One region of the Isoptericola jiangsuensis genome, then DNA from elsewhere that is predicted to be linked to it. Evidence: riboswitches for the same ligand, from Rfam matches in the RefSeq annotation. Region 1 holds a riboswitch; each other region holds the start of a gene.
What was found. Region 1 has a riboswitch for thiamine pyrophosphate ahead of thiC (phosphomethylpyrimidine synthase ThiC). Riboswitches for the same ligand answer to the same signal wherever they lie in the genome.
Positions count from the first base shown of each region.

Region 2: linked by a shared signal. The riboswitch ahead of thiD (bifunctional hydroxymethylpyrimidine kinase/phosphomethylpyrimidine kinase) and the one ahead of thiC (phosphomethylpyrimidine synthase ThiC) in region 1 are both predicted to bind thiamine pyrophosphate.
Region 3: linked by a shared signal. The riboswitch ahead of ATJ88_RS16735 (thiamine ABC transporter substrate-binding protein) and the one ahead of thiC (phosphomethylpyrimidine synthase ThiC) in region 1 are both predicted to bind thiamine pyrophosphate.
Region 4: linked by a shared signal. The riboswitch ahead of thiO (glycine oxidase ThiO) and the one ahead of thiC (phosphomethylpyrimidine synthase ThiC) in region 1 are both predicted to bind thiamine pyrophosphate.

Region 1 covers NZ_PDJJ01000001.1:895,073-898,817, forward strand. Annotated here, with positions in the region: tRNA gene ATJ88_RS04025 (tRNA-Tyr) at 83-164, shown strand; tRNA gene ATJ88_RS04030 (tRNA-Thr) at 275-347, shown strand; tRNA gene ATJ88_RS04035 (tRNA-Met) at 413-489, shown strand; gene rpmG (50S ribosomal protein L33) at 579-749, shown strand; gene ATJ88_RS04045 (FAS1-like dehydratase domain-containing protein) at 776-1,237, shown strand; gene ATJ88_RS04050 (MaoC/PaaZ C-terminal domain-containing protein) at 1,237-1,671, shown strand; TPP riboswitch at 2,019-2,123, shown strand; gene thiC (phosphomethylpyrimidine synthase ThiC) at 2,119-3,745, shown strand, end outside.
Region 2 covers NZ_PDJJ01000001.1:2,041,133-2,044,877, forward strand. Annotated here, with positions in the region: gene ATJ88_RS09225 (CNNM domain-containing protein) at 1-968, shown strand, start outside; TPP riboswitch at 1,044-1,136, shown strand; gene thiD (bifunctional hydroxymethylpyrimidine kinase/phosphomethylpyrimidine kinase) at 1,128-1,979, shown strand; gene ATJ88_RS09235 (hypothetical protein) at 1,995-3,404, opposite strand; gene ATJ88_RS09240 (ABC transporter ATP-binding protein) at 3,562-3,745, shown strand, end outside.
Region 3 covers NZ_PDJJ01000001.1:3,718,743-3,722,487, forward strand. Annotated here, with positions in the region: gene ATJ88_RS16730 (ABC transporter permease) at 1-66, opposite strand, end outside; gene ATJ88_RS16735 (thiamine ABC transporter substrate-binding protein) at 83-1,171, opposite strand; TPP riboswitch at 1,229-1,333, opposite strand; gene ATJ88_RS16740 (DUF4235 domain-containing protein) at 1,413-1,694, shown strand; gene ATJ88_RS16745 (PAS domain-containing protein) at 1,720-2,442, opposite strand; gene ATJ88_RS16750 (sulfite exporter TauE/SafE family protein) at 2,583-3,524, opposite strand; gene ATJ88_RS16755 (RrF2 family transcriptional regulator) at 3,624-3,745, opposite strand, start outside.
Region 4 covers NZ_PDJJ01000001.1:1,021,611-1,025,355, reverse strand. Annotated here, with positions in the region: gene guaA (glutamine-hydrolyzing GMP synthase) at 41-1,639, opposite strand; gene thiE (thiamine phosphate synthase) at 1,765-2,412, opposite strand; TPP riboswitch at 2,514-2,618, shown strand; gene thiO (glycine oxidase ThiO) at 2,609-3,745, shown strand, end outside.

The DNA of each region.
Region 1 (3,745 bases):
TCAGGGCCACGGCGGACCGATTTCCACCTGGGCGCCCGGTGCCGCTATGGTTGTCCACGCAAGGTCGTTCGCGGCCCTGCTAGGCAGGTTGCCCGAGCGGCCAAAGGGAGCTGACTGTAAATCAGCCGTCATCGACTTCGGGGGTTCGAATCCCTCACCTGCCACCGCACGGAACGGCTCGATCCGCGGTCGAGACGCTCCTTGCACCAGGAGAAGGTGTGACGCAGGACCGGATTTCTTCGGAAGCCCGGGAACGTGTAGAGTCTTCTCCGCTGCCCCGATAGCTCAGTCGGCAGAGCGTCTCCATGGTAAGGAGAAGGTCAAGGGTTCGATTCCCTTTCGGGGCTCTGTGATTCGACGCGGGGCCGTCCACCGGTACGACGGACGGACGGTCCCGCGTTTCGTCACGCGCGGCGGGGTAGCTCAGCTGGTCAGAGCGCACGACTCATAATCGTGAGGTCGCGGGTTCGAGCCCCGCCCTCGCTACCAAGCAAGACATTCGTCCGACGGCCGGCGTCGGACCGACATCATTCCTTGACGCACGTTGCGCCTTCCGGGGGCGCGAGAGGTGACACACCATGGCTGCCAAGAGCGCGGACGTCCGCCCGAAGATCACGCTCGCCTGCGTGGACTGCAAGGAGCGGAACTACATCACCAAGAAGAACCGCCGGAACAACCCGGACCGTCTCGAGCTGGCGAAGTTCTGCCCGCGCTGCGGCAAGCACACGTCGCACCGCGAGACCCGCTGACCTCCGGCACAGAGCACCCCGACGTCGTGGCGAACCCTGACTTCGCGGGCCGCGAGTACCCGGCCACCGCGCCGTACTCCGTCGGTCGCGAGAAGATCCGCGAGTTCGCCTCGGCCGTCGGAGCCGAGCACCCCGCGCACCACGACCTCGTGGCGGCGCGGGGTCTCGGCTATCCGGACCTCGTCGCGCCGCCGACCTTCGCCGTCGTCGTCGCGCAGCGCGCCGAGTCGCCCTACGTCTCGGACCCCGAGGCCGGCATCGACTTCTCCCGCGTGGTGCACGCCGACGAAGGCTTCACGCACCACCGGCCCATCGTCGCCGGTGACGAGCTCGTCACCGTGCTGCACGTCGACTCCGTCACCCAGCGCGCCGGCATCTCCATGGTGAGCACCCGCTGCGAGATCTTCGCGGCGGACGCCGACGCCGCCCCCGGGGAGCACGTCGCCACCGTGACGTCCAGCCTCGTCATCCGCGGCGAGGAGTCCTGATGAGCGACACCACCCGTCCCGCGCTGGCGGACCTCGCCGTCGGTGACGTCGTCGCGACCCGCACCGTCGAGCTCGAGCGCGCCACCCTCGTGCGCTACGCCGGCGCCAGCGGCGACTTCAACCCCATCCACTGGGACGAGTCCTTCGCCACCGAGGTCGGCCTGCCCGGCGTCATCGCGCACGGCATGTGCACCATGGGCACCGTCGTCGGCGTCGTCGTCGACTGGGTCGGCGACCCCGGCGCCGTCGTGCGCTACGGCACCCGCTTCACCAAGCCCGTGCCCGTCCCGGCGCGCGGCGCCGCGACCGTCGAGGTGAGCGCCGCCGTCGGCGCCCTCGACGCGGAGGCCGGCACGGCCCGCATCGACCTCACCGTCACCCACGACGGCGCGAAGGTCCTCGGACGCACCCAGGTCGTCGTCCGCCTCTCCTGACCCGCGCCGGTCACGACAGTCCCCGCGACTCAGCGCACCTCCCCGCGACTCAGCGCGGCTCCCCGCGACTCAGCGCGGCTCCCCGCGACTCAGCGCGGCTCCCCGCGACTCAGCGCGGCTCCCCGCGACTCAGCGCGGCTCCCCGCGACTCAGCGCAGTCTCCCGCGAGTCAGCGCAGTCTCCCGCGACTCAGCGCGGCTCCCCGCGACTCAGCGCAGTCTCCCGCGAGTCAGCGCAGTCTCCCGCGAGTCAGCGCGGCTTCCCGCGATCCGTGCGTCCGGGTCCTGGTCGCGGCCTCGTCGTGACCGTGCAGGTCACGGCTCCACCCCCCCGTGCTACGTTGTCGTGCGATCCCACGGGTGCCCTGGCAAGGGCTGAGATCGGACTGCTGCCGTCCGGACCGTCGAACCTGACCGGGTCATGCCGGCGTAGGAAGCAGGAGCACTCATGGAGCACGACGTCGTCCCCACCCGCACGCTCGCCCACGAGACGTGCGAGCACACCGGCATCAGGGTGCCGGTCACCGAGATCACCCTGGCGAACTCCCCGGACGGGACCCCCAACGCGCCGGTCCGGGTCTACCGCACCGACGGCCCCGGCGGGGACCCCGTCCGCGGCATCCCGGCCCTGCGCGAGGACTGGGTCGCCGCCCGCGGCGACACCGAGACGTACGAGGGGCGCACCCGCGACCTCGCCGACGACGGACGCGGCGCCCGCCGCCGCGGTGCCGCGTCCGCGGAGTGGCAGGGTGTCGCCCGCCCGCCCCGCCGCGCCACGGAGGGCCGCACCGTCACGCAGATGCACTACGCCCGACGCGGCGACATCACCCCCGAGATGCGGTTCGTCGCGCTGCGCGAGGGGGTCGACGTCGAGCTCGTGCGCAGCGAGGTGGCCGCCGGCCGCGCCATCATCCCCGTCAACGTCAACCACCCCGAGTCCGAGCCGATGATCATCGGCAAGGCGTTCACCGTGAAGGTCAACGCGAACATCGGGAACTCCGCGGTGCACTCCTCGATCGCCGAGGAGGTCGAGAAGCTCCAGTGGGCCACCCGGTGGGGCGCGGACACCGTCATGGACCTGTCCACCGGTGACGACATCCACACCACCCGCGAGTGGATCCTGCGCAACTCCCCTGTCCCCATCGGCACCGTGCCGATCTACCAGGCGCTCGAGAAGGTCGACGGCGACGCGTCCCGCCTCACCTGGGAGATCTACCGGGACACCGTCATCGAGCAGTGCGAGCAAGGCGTCGACTACATGACCGTCCACGCCGGCGTCCTGCTGCGGTACGTGCCCCTCACCGCGAACCGCGTCACCGGCATCGTGTCGCGCGGCGGCTCGATCATGGCCGGCTGGTGCCTCGCCCACCACCAGGAGAACTTCCTCTACACCCACTTCGACGAGCTCTGCGGGATCTTCGCCCGCTACGACGTCGCGTTCTCCCTCGGCGACGGCCTGCGCCCCGGCTCCATCGCCGACGCCAACGACGCCGCCCAGTTCGCCGAGCTCGACACCCTCGCCGAGCTGACGAAGCGCGCCTGGCGCCACGACGTCCAGGTCATGGTCGAAGGCCCCGGCCACGTCCCCTTCCACCTCGTGCGCGAGAACGTGGAACGTCAGCAGGAGCTCTGCGACGGCGCCCCGTTCTACACGCTCGGGCCGCTGGTCACGGACATCGCGCCCGCCTACGACCACATCACGTCCGCCATCGGCGCCACCGAGATCGCCCGCTACGGCACCGCGATGCTCTGCTACGTCACCCCCAAGGAGCACCTCGGGCTGCCGAACCGCGACGACGTCCGCACCGGCGTCGTCACCTACAAGATCGCCGCGCACGCCGCCGACCTCGCCAAGGGGCACCCCGGCGCGCAGGCCCGCGACGACGCGCTGAGCAAGGCCCGCTTCGAGTTCCGGTGGCGCGACCAGTTCAACCTGTCCCTCGACCCGGAGCTCGCCGAGGAGTACCACGACGAGACCCTTCCCGCCGAGGCCGCGAAGACCGCGCACTTCTGCTCCATGTGCGGGCCGAAGTTCTGCTCCATGCGCATCTCGCAGGACATCCGCGACGAGTTCG
Region 2 (3,745 bases), 1.1 Mb from region 1:
TCGTCCTGAGCGCGTTCTTCGTGGTCATCGAGTTCGCGCTGCTGGGCGCCCGCCGGCACCGGCTGGAGGAGGCCGCGCCGACCAGCCGGGGAGCGCGCGCCGCCCTGCGGTCCACCCATGAGCTGACGACCATGCTCGCCGGGGCGCAGCTCGGCATCACCGTGTGCACGTTCGCGCTCGGCGCCGTCACCAAGCCGGCGGTCGACGCGTGGCTCACCCCCGTGCTGACGGCCACCGGCCTGCCCGCCTGGCTCGCCGACGTGCTCGCCTTCGCCCTCGCGCTGCTGGCGGTCACGTTCCTGCACCTCGTGGTCGGCGAGATGGCGCCCAAGTCGTGGGCCATCGCCCACCCGGAACGCGCCGCCGTGCTCGTCGCCCCCGTGGCGCGCTGGTACGTGTGGCCGTTCCGCCCGGTGCTCGCCTTCGCCAACGCCGTCGCGAACCGGCTCGTCCGACGCGTCGGGGTGGAGCCGGTCGAGAGCGCCGCGGTCGGCGGTCACGACGCCGCGACGATCCGGCACCTCGTCGAGCACTCGGCACGGGTCGGCGTGCTGGACGCCAGCGTGCGCTCGCCGCTGGCCGGGGCGATCGACCTCACCACCCGCACCGTCGGGTCGTTCCTGCGGCCCGGGAGCCGCCCGACCGCGGTCGCGCGGACGGCGACGGTCGCCGACGTGCAGGCGGCCGCGCGCGCGAGCGGGCACCTGCGGATCCTGGTGCAGTCCGGCGACCCCGGCCGGCCCGACGTCGTGCACGTGCGCGACACGCTCCTGGAGCCGCCGGCGCGCGCCGCGGCCGACCTCGCCCGGCCCGTCCACGTCGTCACGTCGCACGACCCGGTCCACGAGGCGCTCGCGGGCATGCGTCGCGTGAGCGAACAGCTGGCCGTCGTGGTCGACGACGGGGTGGTCGTCGGCGTGGTCACCCTCCACGACGTCCTCGGCCGGGTGGTCCCGCGACCCGCGTGACGCGGGCGCCGAGCGGTGCGGTGGCGACGGGGGCGGACGACCGGCGGGTCGCCCGCCCCCGTCGCGCTACGGTGGCGCCACGACACGGGGTGCGCCCACGGCGCTGAGATCACACCCGTCGAACCTGAGGCAGCTCGCACTGACGGAGGGATGTCGCCCATGACCCACCTGCCCCTGCCCGCCCCGCCCGTGCCGCGCGTCCTGGCGGTGGCCGGGTCCGACCCGTCCGGCGGCGCCGGGATCCAGGCCGACCTGAAGTCGATCGCCGCCGCCGGCGGGTACGGCATGGCCGCGGTCACCGCGCTGACCGCGCAGAGCACCCGCGGGGTGACCGGCGTGCACGTGCCACCGCCCGACTTCCTCGCCCTGCAGCTGTCCACCCTGACGGCGGACGTGACGCTCGACGCCGTGAAGATCGGCATGCTGGCCACCGCGGACGTCGCCGGCGTGGTGGCGACGTGGCTGGCCGACCAGCACGGCGCCCGGCCGCCCGTGGTGCTCGACCCGGTCATGGTGGCGACGTCCGGGGACCGGCTCCTCGACGACGCGGCCGAGGGGGCCGTGCGGGACCTCCTGCGCCACGCCGACGTCGTCACGCCGAACCTTCCGGAGCTCGCGGCGCTGCTCGACGAGCCGGTCGCGGGGGACTGGGACGCCGCGCTCGACCAGGCGGCCACGCTCGCCGCCCGGCACGACGTCCTCGTGGTGGCCAAGGGCGGTCACCTGGGCGGCCCGCACGCGCCCGACGCGCTCGTGGACGCCGACGGCCCCCGGACGGAGCTCGTCGCGCCGCGTGTGCGCACGAGGGCCGGGCACGGTACGGGCTGCTCGCTGTCCAGCGGGCTGGTGACCCGGTACGTGTCGACGGGCGACTGGGGAGCGGCGCTCGCGGCCACGAAGGAGTGGCTGACGCTCGCGCTGCGGCACGGCGCGGACCTGCAGGTGGGGACGGGGCGCGGCCCGGTGGACCACTTCGCCCACCTGCGGGGCGTCGCGGTGCCGGCGGGCTGACCCGCGGGCCGCGCGTCAGTCGAACATGTCACCGATGTCGTCGAGGATGCCGCCCAGCACCATGCCGCCGAGCACGGCACCGAACGCGCCGGAGCCGCCGCGCGGGCCGTGGCCGCCCCACTGCTGACCGCCGGCGTGCTGGGCACCCCAGTGCTGACCGGCGTGCGTGCGGGCGATGTCGCGGTGCGCGAGCGTCGCCGCCTCGGCGGCGAGGGCGGCGGCACGTCGGGCGGCGTCCACCGCGCGCTCCGGGTCGGACACGGCGCGGGCCGCGGACAGCTCGCGCTGCGCCTCGGCGAGGCGGGTCCGGGCGTCGGGCCCGACGGGTGCCCGGTAGTCGTCGACGACGGCGCGCGCGGCGGACACCTGGCGCTCGGCGTCGTCGAGGGCCGGGGCGAGCTGGGCGGTGGCCCGGCGGCTGCGGTCCTCCGACTCGAGGCGGACGCGCACGGCGTCGTCGAGGGCGGTGTTGGCCTCGCGGACCCGGGTCAGCGCCGCCACCGGGTCCTGCGGCTCCCCGGGCGCCGGCAGGTCGTCGAGCGCGGCCTGGAGCGCCGTGGCGGCGGCCTCGACCTCGACGGCGCCGGCGCGCTGCGGGGCGGGCAGGGCGCGGGCCTGCGCGAGCTCGCTGCGGGACTCGGCGACCATCGCCCCGAGCGCGGCCTCGGCCGTCAGGGCGTCGGCCTCGAAGTCGCGCACGGCCTTGAGCAGCCCCTGGGCCCGCACGACCGACTCGTCGGCCGCGCGGGCGGTCGCGGCGGCCTGGGTGGGCTCGCCGTCGTCGAGCTTGCGGCGGGCTGCGGCCAGGCCGCGGCCGGCGAACTCCAGCAGGCGCTCCGCCTGGGCGGGGTTGTCGGCCACGGGCCGCAGCGCGGAGGGCGCGTAGCGCGCGGCGAGCTCGTCGAGGTCGGTCCGGGCCTCGGGCAGGGCGGCTCGGACCCGCTCGACGTCGGCGGCGATCCGGTCGAGCGCCGCCGGGGTCGACCGCGCGGTGCGGCGGCGGTCGGCCAGCCCGGACTCGAGCGCGTCGAGCACGGCCTCGGCGTCCTGGCACAGCCCGAGGATGCGGGCGGACCACTCACGGCGCTCGGCGTCGGTGTCGGGGACGTGGTCGTGCAGGAGCTGGTTGAGGTGGAACGCCTCGCCGACGTGCTCGCGGGCCCGACGGACGTGGCCGGCGAGGTCCGCGGTCGCCTCCGTGCCGAGCTCGGCCTCGGCGAACGCCAGCTCGTCCTCGGCGAGGCGGGCGCGCTCGTCGGCGCGCACCAGCGCGGACCCGGCCCGGACGCCGAGCCGGTCGAGCTCGGCGGCGGTGGCGGCGTCGCGCGTACGACGGCGGCGCACCGACCACGCCACCACGGCCACCAGGGCCGTCACCACCAGCACCGCACCCGTGACCAGTCCGACGATCGCTGCTCCACCCATGCCCGGCATCGTACGGGCATCCCCGGGGCCCCGGGCGCGCCGTCCCCGGGGGGTGCCGCCGGTGGCGACGGGAAGGTGGGCGCGCCGCCGGCCGGGGGTGCCCAGCATCGGTGTGCCGAGGCAATCGAGAGGGTTCGCGGTGCCACAATGGACATCGATGACCCCCACCCCGGACCCGGACGGTCCTGCCGTCGCCCGCCCCTCCGCCGCCCCCGCCGGCTCCGAGCTCAGCACCCTCGCCTCGCTCCGCCGCCTGCTGCCGTTCGTCCGCCCCGCGCTCCCGCGGCTGATCGGCGGCCTGGTGGCCGCCCTCGGCGCCAGCCTCGCGGCGCTCGCCATCC
Region 3 (3,745 bases), 2.8 Mb from region 1:
CCACGCGCCCGCCCCCGGGCGGGGCAACCGCCCCGCCCGGGGGCTCCGGCTCAGACGGACCTCCATCGGACGACCCTGCGACTCAGCCGATGACCGCGGTCGTCCACTGCTGGATCCACTCGTCACGGTGCGCCGCGACGTCCGCCGGGGCGACGTCGAACGGCTCGTCCGCCTGCGGGGCGAACTGCGCCCACTCGGCCGGGAGCTCCACCGTCGCGTCCGCCGGGTACATGTACATGTTCGCCGGGACGTCCGCCTGGACGTCGGCGGACGCGAGGAAGTCCACCAGGGCCTTCGCGCCCTCCGGGTTGTCCGTCCCCGCGAGGACGCCCGCGAACTCGACCTGGCGGAAGCACGTGCCCAGCAGGGCGGCCGTCGTCGTCGCGTCCCCGTCCTCGGTCACCGTGAACGCCGGCGACGTCGCGTACGACAGCACGACCGGACGCTGCCCGCCCTCGCCCGCACCCGAGAAGTCGACGTAGTAGGCGTCCGACCAGCCTTCGGTCACCTTCAGGCCGTTGGCCCCCAGGTCCGTCCAGTACTGCTCGAAGCCGTCCTCCCCGAACGCCGCGACGGTCGCCAGGAGCATCGCGAAGCCGGGCGACGACGTCGCCGGGTTCGCCACGACCGTCAGGTCGCGGTAGGCCGGGTCGAGCAGGTCCTCGAACGTCGACGGCGGTTCCACGCCCTCCGCGTCGAACCACGCGGTGTCCACGTTGAGGCACACGTCGCCCTGGTCGATCGGCGTCAGCCCCTCCAGCCCCTCGCCGACCAGCGCCGTCACCGACGGGTCGAGGTCGGCCGGCGTGTACGGCTCGAACACGCCCGCCTCGACCGCACGGGACGCGAACGTGTTGTCGACGCCGAACACGACGTCGCCGAGCGGCGAGTCCGCGGTCAGCACGAGCTGGTTGACGAGCGTGCCCGCATCGCCGGCCGCCACCTGCTCGACCTCCAGGCCCGTCTCCTGCTCGAACGACTCCAGCAGGCCGTCGCTGAGCGCGAACGAGTCGTGCGTGACCAGCGTGACCGTGCCGGAGAGCGGCGCGTCCCCCGTCGGGCTCGACGACGTCGTCCCGGCCGGGGCGTCGTCCCCCGAGCAGGCGGCGAGCAGCGGCAGCAGCCCCACGGCGGCGGCGGCCGTGACGGCGCGGCGGTGACGGATGTTCATGTGTCCTCCTCAGACGTGCGGGAGGGGGTCCGTCGCCCGCCGGTCCGACGGACGACGGGTTCGAGAAGCCCGACTTCCTCCACCGGTGCTAACCGGATCAGGTTCGAGGGTCTGCGGTGGTCCGCACTCTCAGCGCCGCACGGCGCTCCCCTGTCGTTCCCTGAGAGCCTACCGCCCGCGCACGCTACGGTGGACCGGTCCGGCGGGACCGCCGCCGGACGACGTCGACCGAAGGAGAACCGTGGACCTCGATCACAACGAACCGTCCCTCGCGCTCAAGGTCGGGACGGTCGCGGCGACGTTCGCCGCCGGCTGGGTCGCGCAGAAGCTGATCAAGTTCGTGTGGGAGAAGGCCACGGGCAACGACGCGCCCATCGACCTCGACGCGGACGACATCCCCGTCGTCCAGGCGATCACGTTCGCCGCCGTCACCGGTGGCGTCGCCGTCCTCGCGCGCCGCCTCGCCCGCCAGGGCGTCGCCAAGGCCGTCGACCGTCGGGCGCAGAAGGTCTCGGTCGTCTGACCGCCGACGGGCCGGGGCCCGATGGTCAGGCGTCGTGCAGGCGACGCCGGGCCAGCTGGGCCTCGTGCCCCCGGGGTCGGTCGACCGCGTGCACCGTCGCCAGGGCGCTCTCGAGGCGCTCGGCCGGGTCCCCGGACGAGTGCTGCAGCGCCACCACCACCTGGGACGCCGCGACCTGCAACGGAACCCCGGCGCGTGCCGCGGCCTCGCCGAGCAGGTCGGCGGCGTCGGCCTCCGCCAGCCCGCGCGTCACCATGATCGCGCCCTTGACCTGCTCGACCGCCGCGGCCGAGACCAGGGCGCGGCCCACGGCCCGCTGCGCCTCCCGGTCGAGTGCCTCCCGTGTCACCGGGCTGACGTCCAGCACGTAGCCCACGACCTGCACGATCGTGCCGTCGTCCTCGTGCCTTCCCTGCCCGGTGACGACGACGGACCGGGACCTGCCGTGCGGGTCCACGATGCGGTGCGCGCTCGCGAAGGGGCGCCCGGCGTGCAGTGCGACCGCGGCGGTGCGGGACAGGCGGGACCTGTCGTCCGGGTGGGTGCGGGCGAGGATCACGTCGATGCTGGGTTCGATCTCCCCGGGTTCGTGACCGTGCAGCCGGTACGTCTCGTCCGACCACCACGTGTGCCCCGTGGCGACGTCGACGTGGTAGCGCCCGACGACGAGCTGTGTCCCCGTCGCCAGCGCCTCGGCGATGTCGCTCGTGCCGTTGCGGGACGTCCTGCGGGACGGCGGAGCGCCCATGGTCACCCACCCCCTGCTTCCCGCGGCCGCCCCTGGCCGCAGCCGGTTGCGGCCCACCGTACTCCGGTGCGCCCGGAGCGCCACCGGAGAGCCGGGGACCGCCCTGTCGGCGGTCCCCGGCTCGTCCCGGCCCGTTGCTGTCAGTGACGGGCGGCACCCGTGGCGGCCGGCGTGGTCGGCTCGGCCGGTCCCTCGACGACGGCCGCCTCCGCGGCGGCCTCCCGGCGCTGCACCAGGTGGGCGTTGATCGACCAGGCGACGGCCGCGGCCCAGACCGCCGCGATCGCCCAGAGCGCCGTCGACACCCAGACGTCGGCGACGTCGAACGCGAGCAGCAGGGTGCGGGTGTTCGTCAGGACGATGAGGCCGCCCACGGCCGACCCGAGGACGCGCGGCGGGACGATGCGCACCAGGTAGGCGGCGATCGGTGCGGCGATGAGACCACCCAGGAGCAGCGCCACGACCCACTGCGTGTCGATGCCGGCGGTGCCCAGCCCCACGAAGAAGCCGAGGCTCGCCGCGACCGCGACGAAGAACTCGCTGGTGTCGATCGAGCCGATGACCTTGCGGGGCTCCATGCGGCCGCTCGCGAGGATCGCCGGGGTGCCGACCGGCCCCCAGCCACCGCCGCCGGTGGCGTCGACGAAGCCGGCCACGAGGCCCAGCGGGGCCAGGAACCGCTTGCGCAGCGGGGTCCCGATCCGGTCGGTGCGCAGCCCGCGGAACGTGAAGCGCAGCAGCACGTACAGGCCGAGGGCGAGCAGGATGATCGAGATGAGGGGCTTGGCCAGGTCGACGGCGAGCCAGGACAGGAAGGTGGCGCCGATGAACGCGCCGACCGCGCCGGGGACGCCGATGCGGGCGACGACCTTCCAGTCGACGTTGCCGAACTTCCAGTGGGACAGGCCCGAGGCGAGCGTGGTGCCCACCTCGGCGAGGTGCACGGTGGCCGACGCCGCCGCGGGGTTGGTGCCGATGGCCAGGAGGAGCGTCGTCGACGTCACCCCGTACGCCATGCCGAGGCTCCCGTCGACGAGCTGTGCGCCCAGGCCGACGAGGGCGATCAGGATGAGAGTCTTCATCACTGCTCCATGTGAGTATTCCGATCGGACGTATAGGAATAGTAGGAGCAGCGGAGGGCGGTGTCCAGCACCGACGGACAACTGTCCGTCAGGCGGACATCAGGGGTTCTCCCACGCGCCCGAGTCGTCGAGCAGCGCCCGGATCTCCACCGGGATCGTGCCGTCGACGACGTCCGCGACCGTCACCTGCTCGAGCACCGCCCGGACGTTCGCCCGCAACG
Region 4 (3,745 bases), 130 kb from region 1:
GCGGCTCCGCAGGGCGCCGCGGTGCTCGGGGAGCGGGAGGTCACTCCCACTCGATGGTGCCCGGCGGCTTGCTCGTCACGTCGAGCACGACCCGGTTGACCTCGCTGACCTCGTTGGTGATGCGGGTCGAGATGACCGACAGCACGTCGTAGGGCAGGCGCGTCCAGTCGGCCGTCATGGCGTCCTCGGACGACACGGGGCGCAGCACGATCGGGTGACCGTAGGTGCGGCCGTCGCCCTGGACGCCGACGGAGCGGACGTCCGCGAGCAGCACGACGGGGCACTGCCAGATCTCGCCGTCGAGGCCGGCCTTCGTCAGCTCCTCGCGGGCGATGGCGTCGGCCTGGCGCAGGATGTCGAGCCGCTCGGCCGTCACCTCGCCGACGATGCGGATGCCGAGGCCCGGGCCGGGGAACGGCTGGCGGGCGACGATCTCCTCGGGGACGCCGAGCTCACGCCCCACCGCGCGGACCTCGTCCTTGAACAGGGTGCGCAGCGGCTCGACGAGCTCGAACTGGAGGTCGTCGGGCAGGCCGCCCACGTTGTGGTGGCTCTTGATGTTGGCCGCGCCCTCGCCGCCGCCGGACTCGACGACGTCCGGGTACAGGGTGCCCTGGACGAGGAACTTGACCTCCTCGCCGTGCGCGCCGGCGTCGGCGACGATGTCGCGCTGGGCGTCCTCGAACACGCGGATGAACTCGCGGCCGATGATCTTGCGCTTCGTCTCCGGGTCGGAGTGCCCGGCGAGGGCGGCGAGGAACCGCTCCTTCTCGTCGCGGATGACGAGGTTGACACCGGTGGAGGCGACGAAGTCGCGCTCGATCTGCTCGACCTCGCCCGCCCGCATGAGGCCGTGGTCGACGTGCACGCAGGTCAGCTGCGAGCCGACGGCGCGCTGGACGAGCGCGGCCGCGACGGCCGAGTCGACGCCGCCGGACAGCGCGCAGATGACGCGGGAGTCGCCCACCTGGGCGCGGATCGCGGCCACCTGGTCGGCGATGACGTTGCCGGGCGTCCAGTCGGGCGCCAGGCCGGCGCCCTCGTAGAGGAAGTGCTCCAGCACGGCCTGGCCGTGCGCCGAGTGCTTGACCTCCGGGTGCCACTGCACGCCGTAGAGGCGGCGGGAACCGTCCTCGAACGCGGCGACGGGCGAGCCGGGCGAGGTGGCGAGCACCTCGAAGCCCGCGGGCGCCTCGTGCACGGCGTCGCCGTGGCTCATCCACGTGGTCTGGTGCTCGGGGGTGCCGGCCAGCAGCACGCCGGCGGAGCACACCTCGACCTCGGTGCCGCCGTACTCGCGGGCACCGGTCTGGGCGACCGTGCCGCCGAGCGCCGCCGCCATCGCCTGGAACCCGTAGCAGATGCCGAGGACGGGCACGCCCGCCTCGAACAGCGCCGGGTCGACGAACGGCGCGCCCGTGGCGTACACCGACGACGGCCCTCCGGACAGGATGATCGCGGCCGGGTCCTTGGCCAGCATCTGCTCCGTCGTGAACGTGTGCGGCACGATCTCGGAGTAGACCTTGGCCTCGCGCACGCGGCGGGCGATGAGCTGGGCGTACTGGGCGCCGAAGTCGACGACGAGAACAGGCCGGGGCGTGATCGGGTCGCTGTCGGGGGTGGTGGCGGGAGACGTCACCGGACCAGGATAGTCGCCCGCGCGCACGCCTCCGGCCGGTCCCGGCGTCGGTTCGGTCATACCCGCGGGCCCGCCGGTCGGGCCGCCCGTGGCGCGACGGCGGCGGTCGGGGCGCCGGGGCGACGTCAGCCGGCGAGGCGGTCGCGCAGCTCGCGCGCCGCCCGCTCGGGATCCGCGGCCCGCGTGATCGCCCGCACCACCACGACGCGCGTCGCCCCGGCGTCGAGCACGGCGTCCAGGCGCTCGGCGTCGATCCCGCCGATCGCGAACCAGGGTGTCGCCGGGTCCGAGGCGGCGACGGCGCGCAGCAGGTCGAGCCCGACGGCGTCCCGGCCCGGCTTGGTCGGGGTGGCCCACAGCGGCCCCACGCAGAAGTAGTCGACGCCCGGGTCGGCGTCCGCGGCGGCGGCCTGCGCGGCCGAGTGCGTGGACCGGCCCAGCACGGGGTCCGGGCCGAGCAGCGTGCGCACGGCGTACGTCGGCAGGTCCCCCTGCCCCATGTGGACCACGGGGGCGCCGGTCAGCCCGGCGACGTCGGCCCGGTCGTTGACCGCCCACAGCGCGCCGTGCTCCGCCGCGACCCGGGCGACGACCTCCTGCAGCTCCAGCTCGCGGGCCACGTCCAACGACTTGTCGCGCAGCTGCACCACGTCCACCCCGCCGGCGAGCACGGCGTGCAGGAAGTCCTCGAGGTCGCCGCGCTCCTCACGGGCGTCCGTGCACAGGTAGAGGCGGGCGGCGGCCAGGCGGGTGCGGGCGTCGACGGCGGTCACGAGCCGCGAGCCTAGCGTCGTCCGCGGCGCGGGCCACCGGCCGCCGCCCCGGCACCGTCGACGTCCGCCCACGTCACCGGGCCCGACGCGGGCCGGTAGGGTGGGCCGAGCACGGGAGCCCTGCGCAGGGCTGAGAGGGCGCGTGGGCGCCGACCGTCGAACCTGATCTGGGTCATGCCAGCGAAGGGAGCACCTCATGCAACGCGACCTCGTCGTGGTCGGGGGCGGGATCATCGGTCTCGCCGCGGCCTGGCGCGCCCTCGAGGCGGGGCTCGCCGTCACGGTCCTCGACCCCGTCCCGGGCGACGGCGCCACCCACGCGGCCGCCGGGATGCTCGCCCCCGCCACCGAGGCGGAGTTCGCCGAGAGCGCCGCGCTGCACCTGCACCTCGCCGGGGCGTCGCACTGGCTGCGGTTCGCCGCCGACCTCGAGGCCTCCACCGGCATCGGCGTCGGGCTGCGGGAGTCCGGCACCCTCACCCTGGCGTACGACGCGGCCGACGCCGCCCTGCTGCGCCGCGTCGTCGACCTGCACGCCCGTCACCAGGTCACCTCGCACGAGCTCACCGTGGCCGAGGCCCGTCGCCACGAGCCCCTGCTCGGGCAGCGCCTCGCCGCCGCCGCATGGGTGCCCGGCGACCACGCCGTCGACCCGCGGGCCACGCACCGGGCGCTGTGCGCCGCCGTCGAGCAGCACCCTGCCGGCGAGCTCGTGCACCGCTCCGCCGTGCACCTCGAGCAGGAGCCCGGCGGACGTGTCGTCGGCGTCGTCGACGACGCCGGGCACCGCCACCGCGCCGGCACCACCCTCGTCGCCGCGGGCTGGGCGTCCGCGCCCCTGCTCGCCGGGGTCCGCGGCGTCAGCCTGCCCGTGCGTCCCGTCAAGGGGCAGACCCTGCGGCTGCAGGCCGACCCCATGCTCGCCCCGACGCACGTCGTGCGGGGTCTCGTGCAGGGCCGCCCCGTGTACGTCGTGGCCCGCACCACCGCGTCCGACGGGCCGTGGACCGGGCACAGCGAGCTCGTCATCGGCGCCACCTCCCTGGAACGCCCCGACGACCGCCGCGCCGACGCCGGCGGCGTGTACGCGCTGCTGCGCGACGCCCGGGTGCTGCTGCCCTCGATCGACGAGGCCGCGCTGGTCGAGGTGACGCCCCGCGCCCGCCCCACCACGCCCGACCACCTGCCCGCCGTCGGCCCCACCGACGTCCCCGGCCTGCACCTCGCCACCGGCCACTACCGCAACGGCATCCTCATGGCGCCGCTGACCGCCGACGTCGTCGTCGCGGGCCTCACCGGCACCTGGTTCGACGTGGGTCGCACCGCCGCCGAC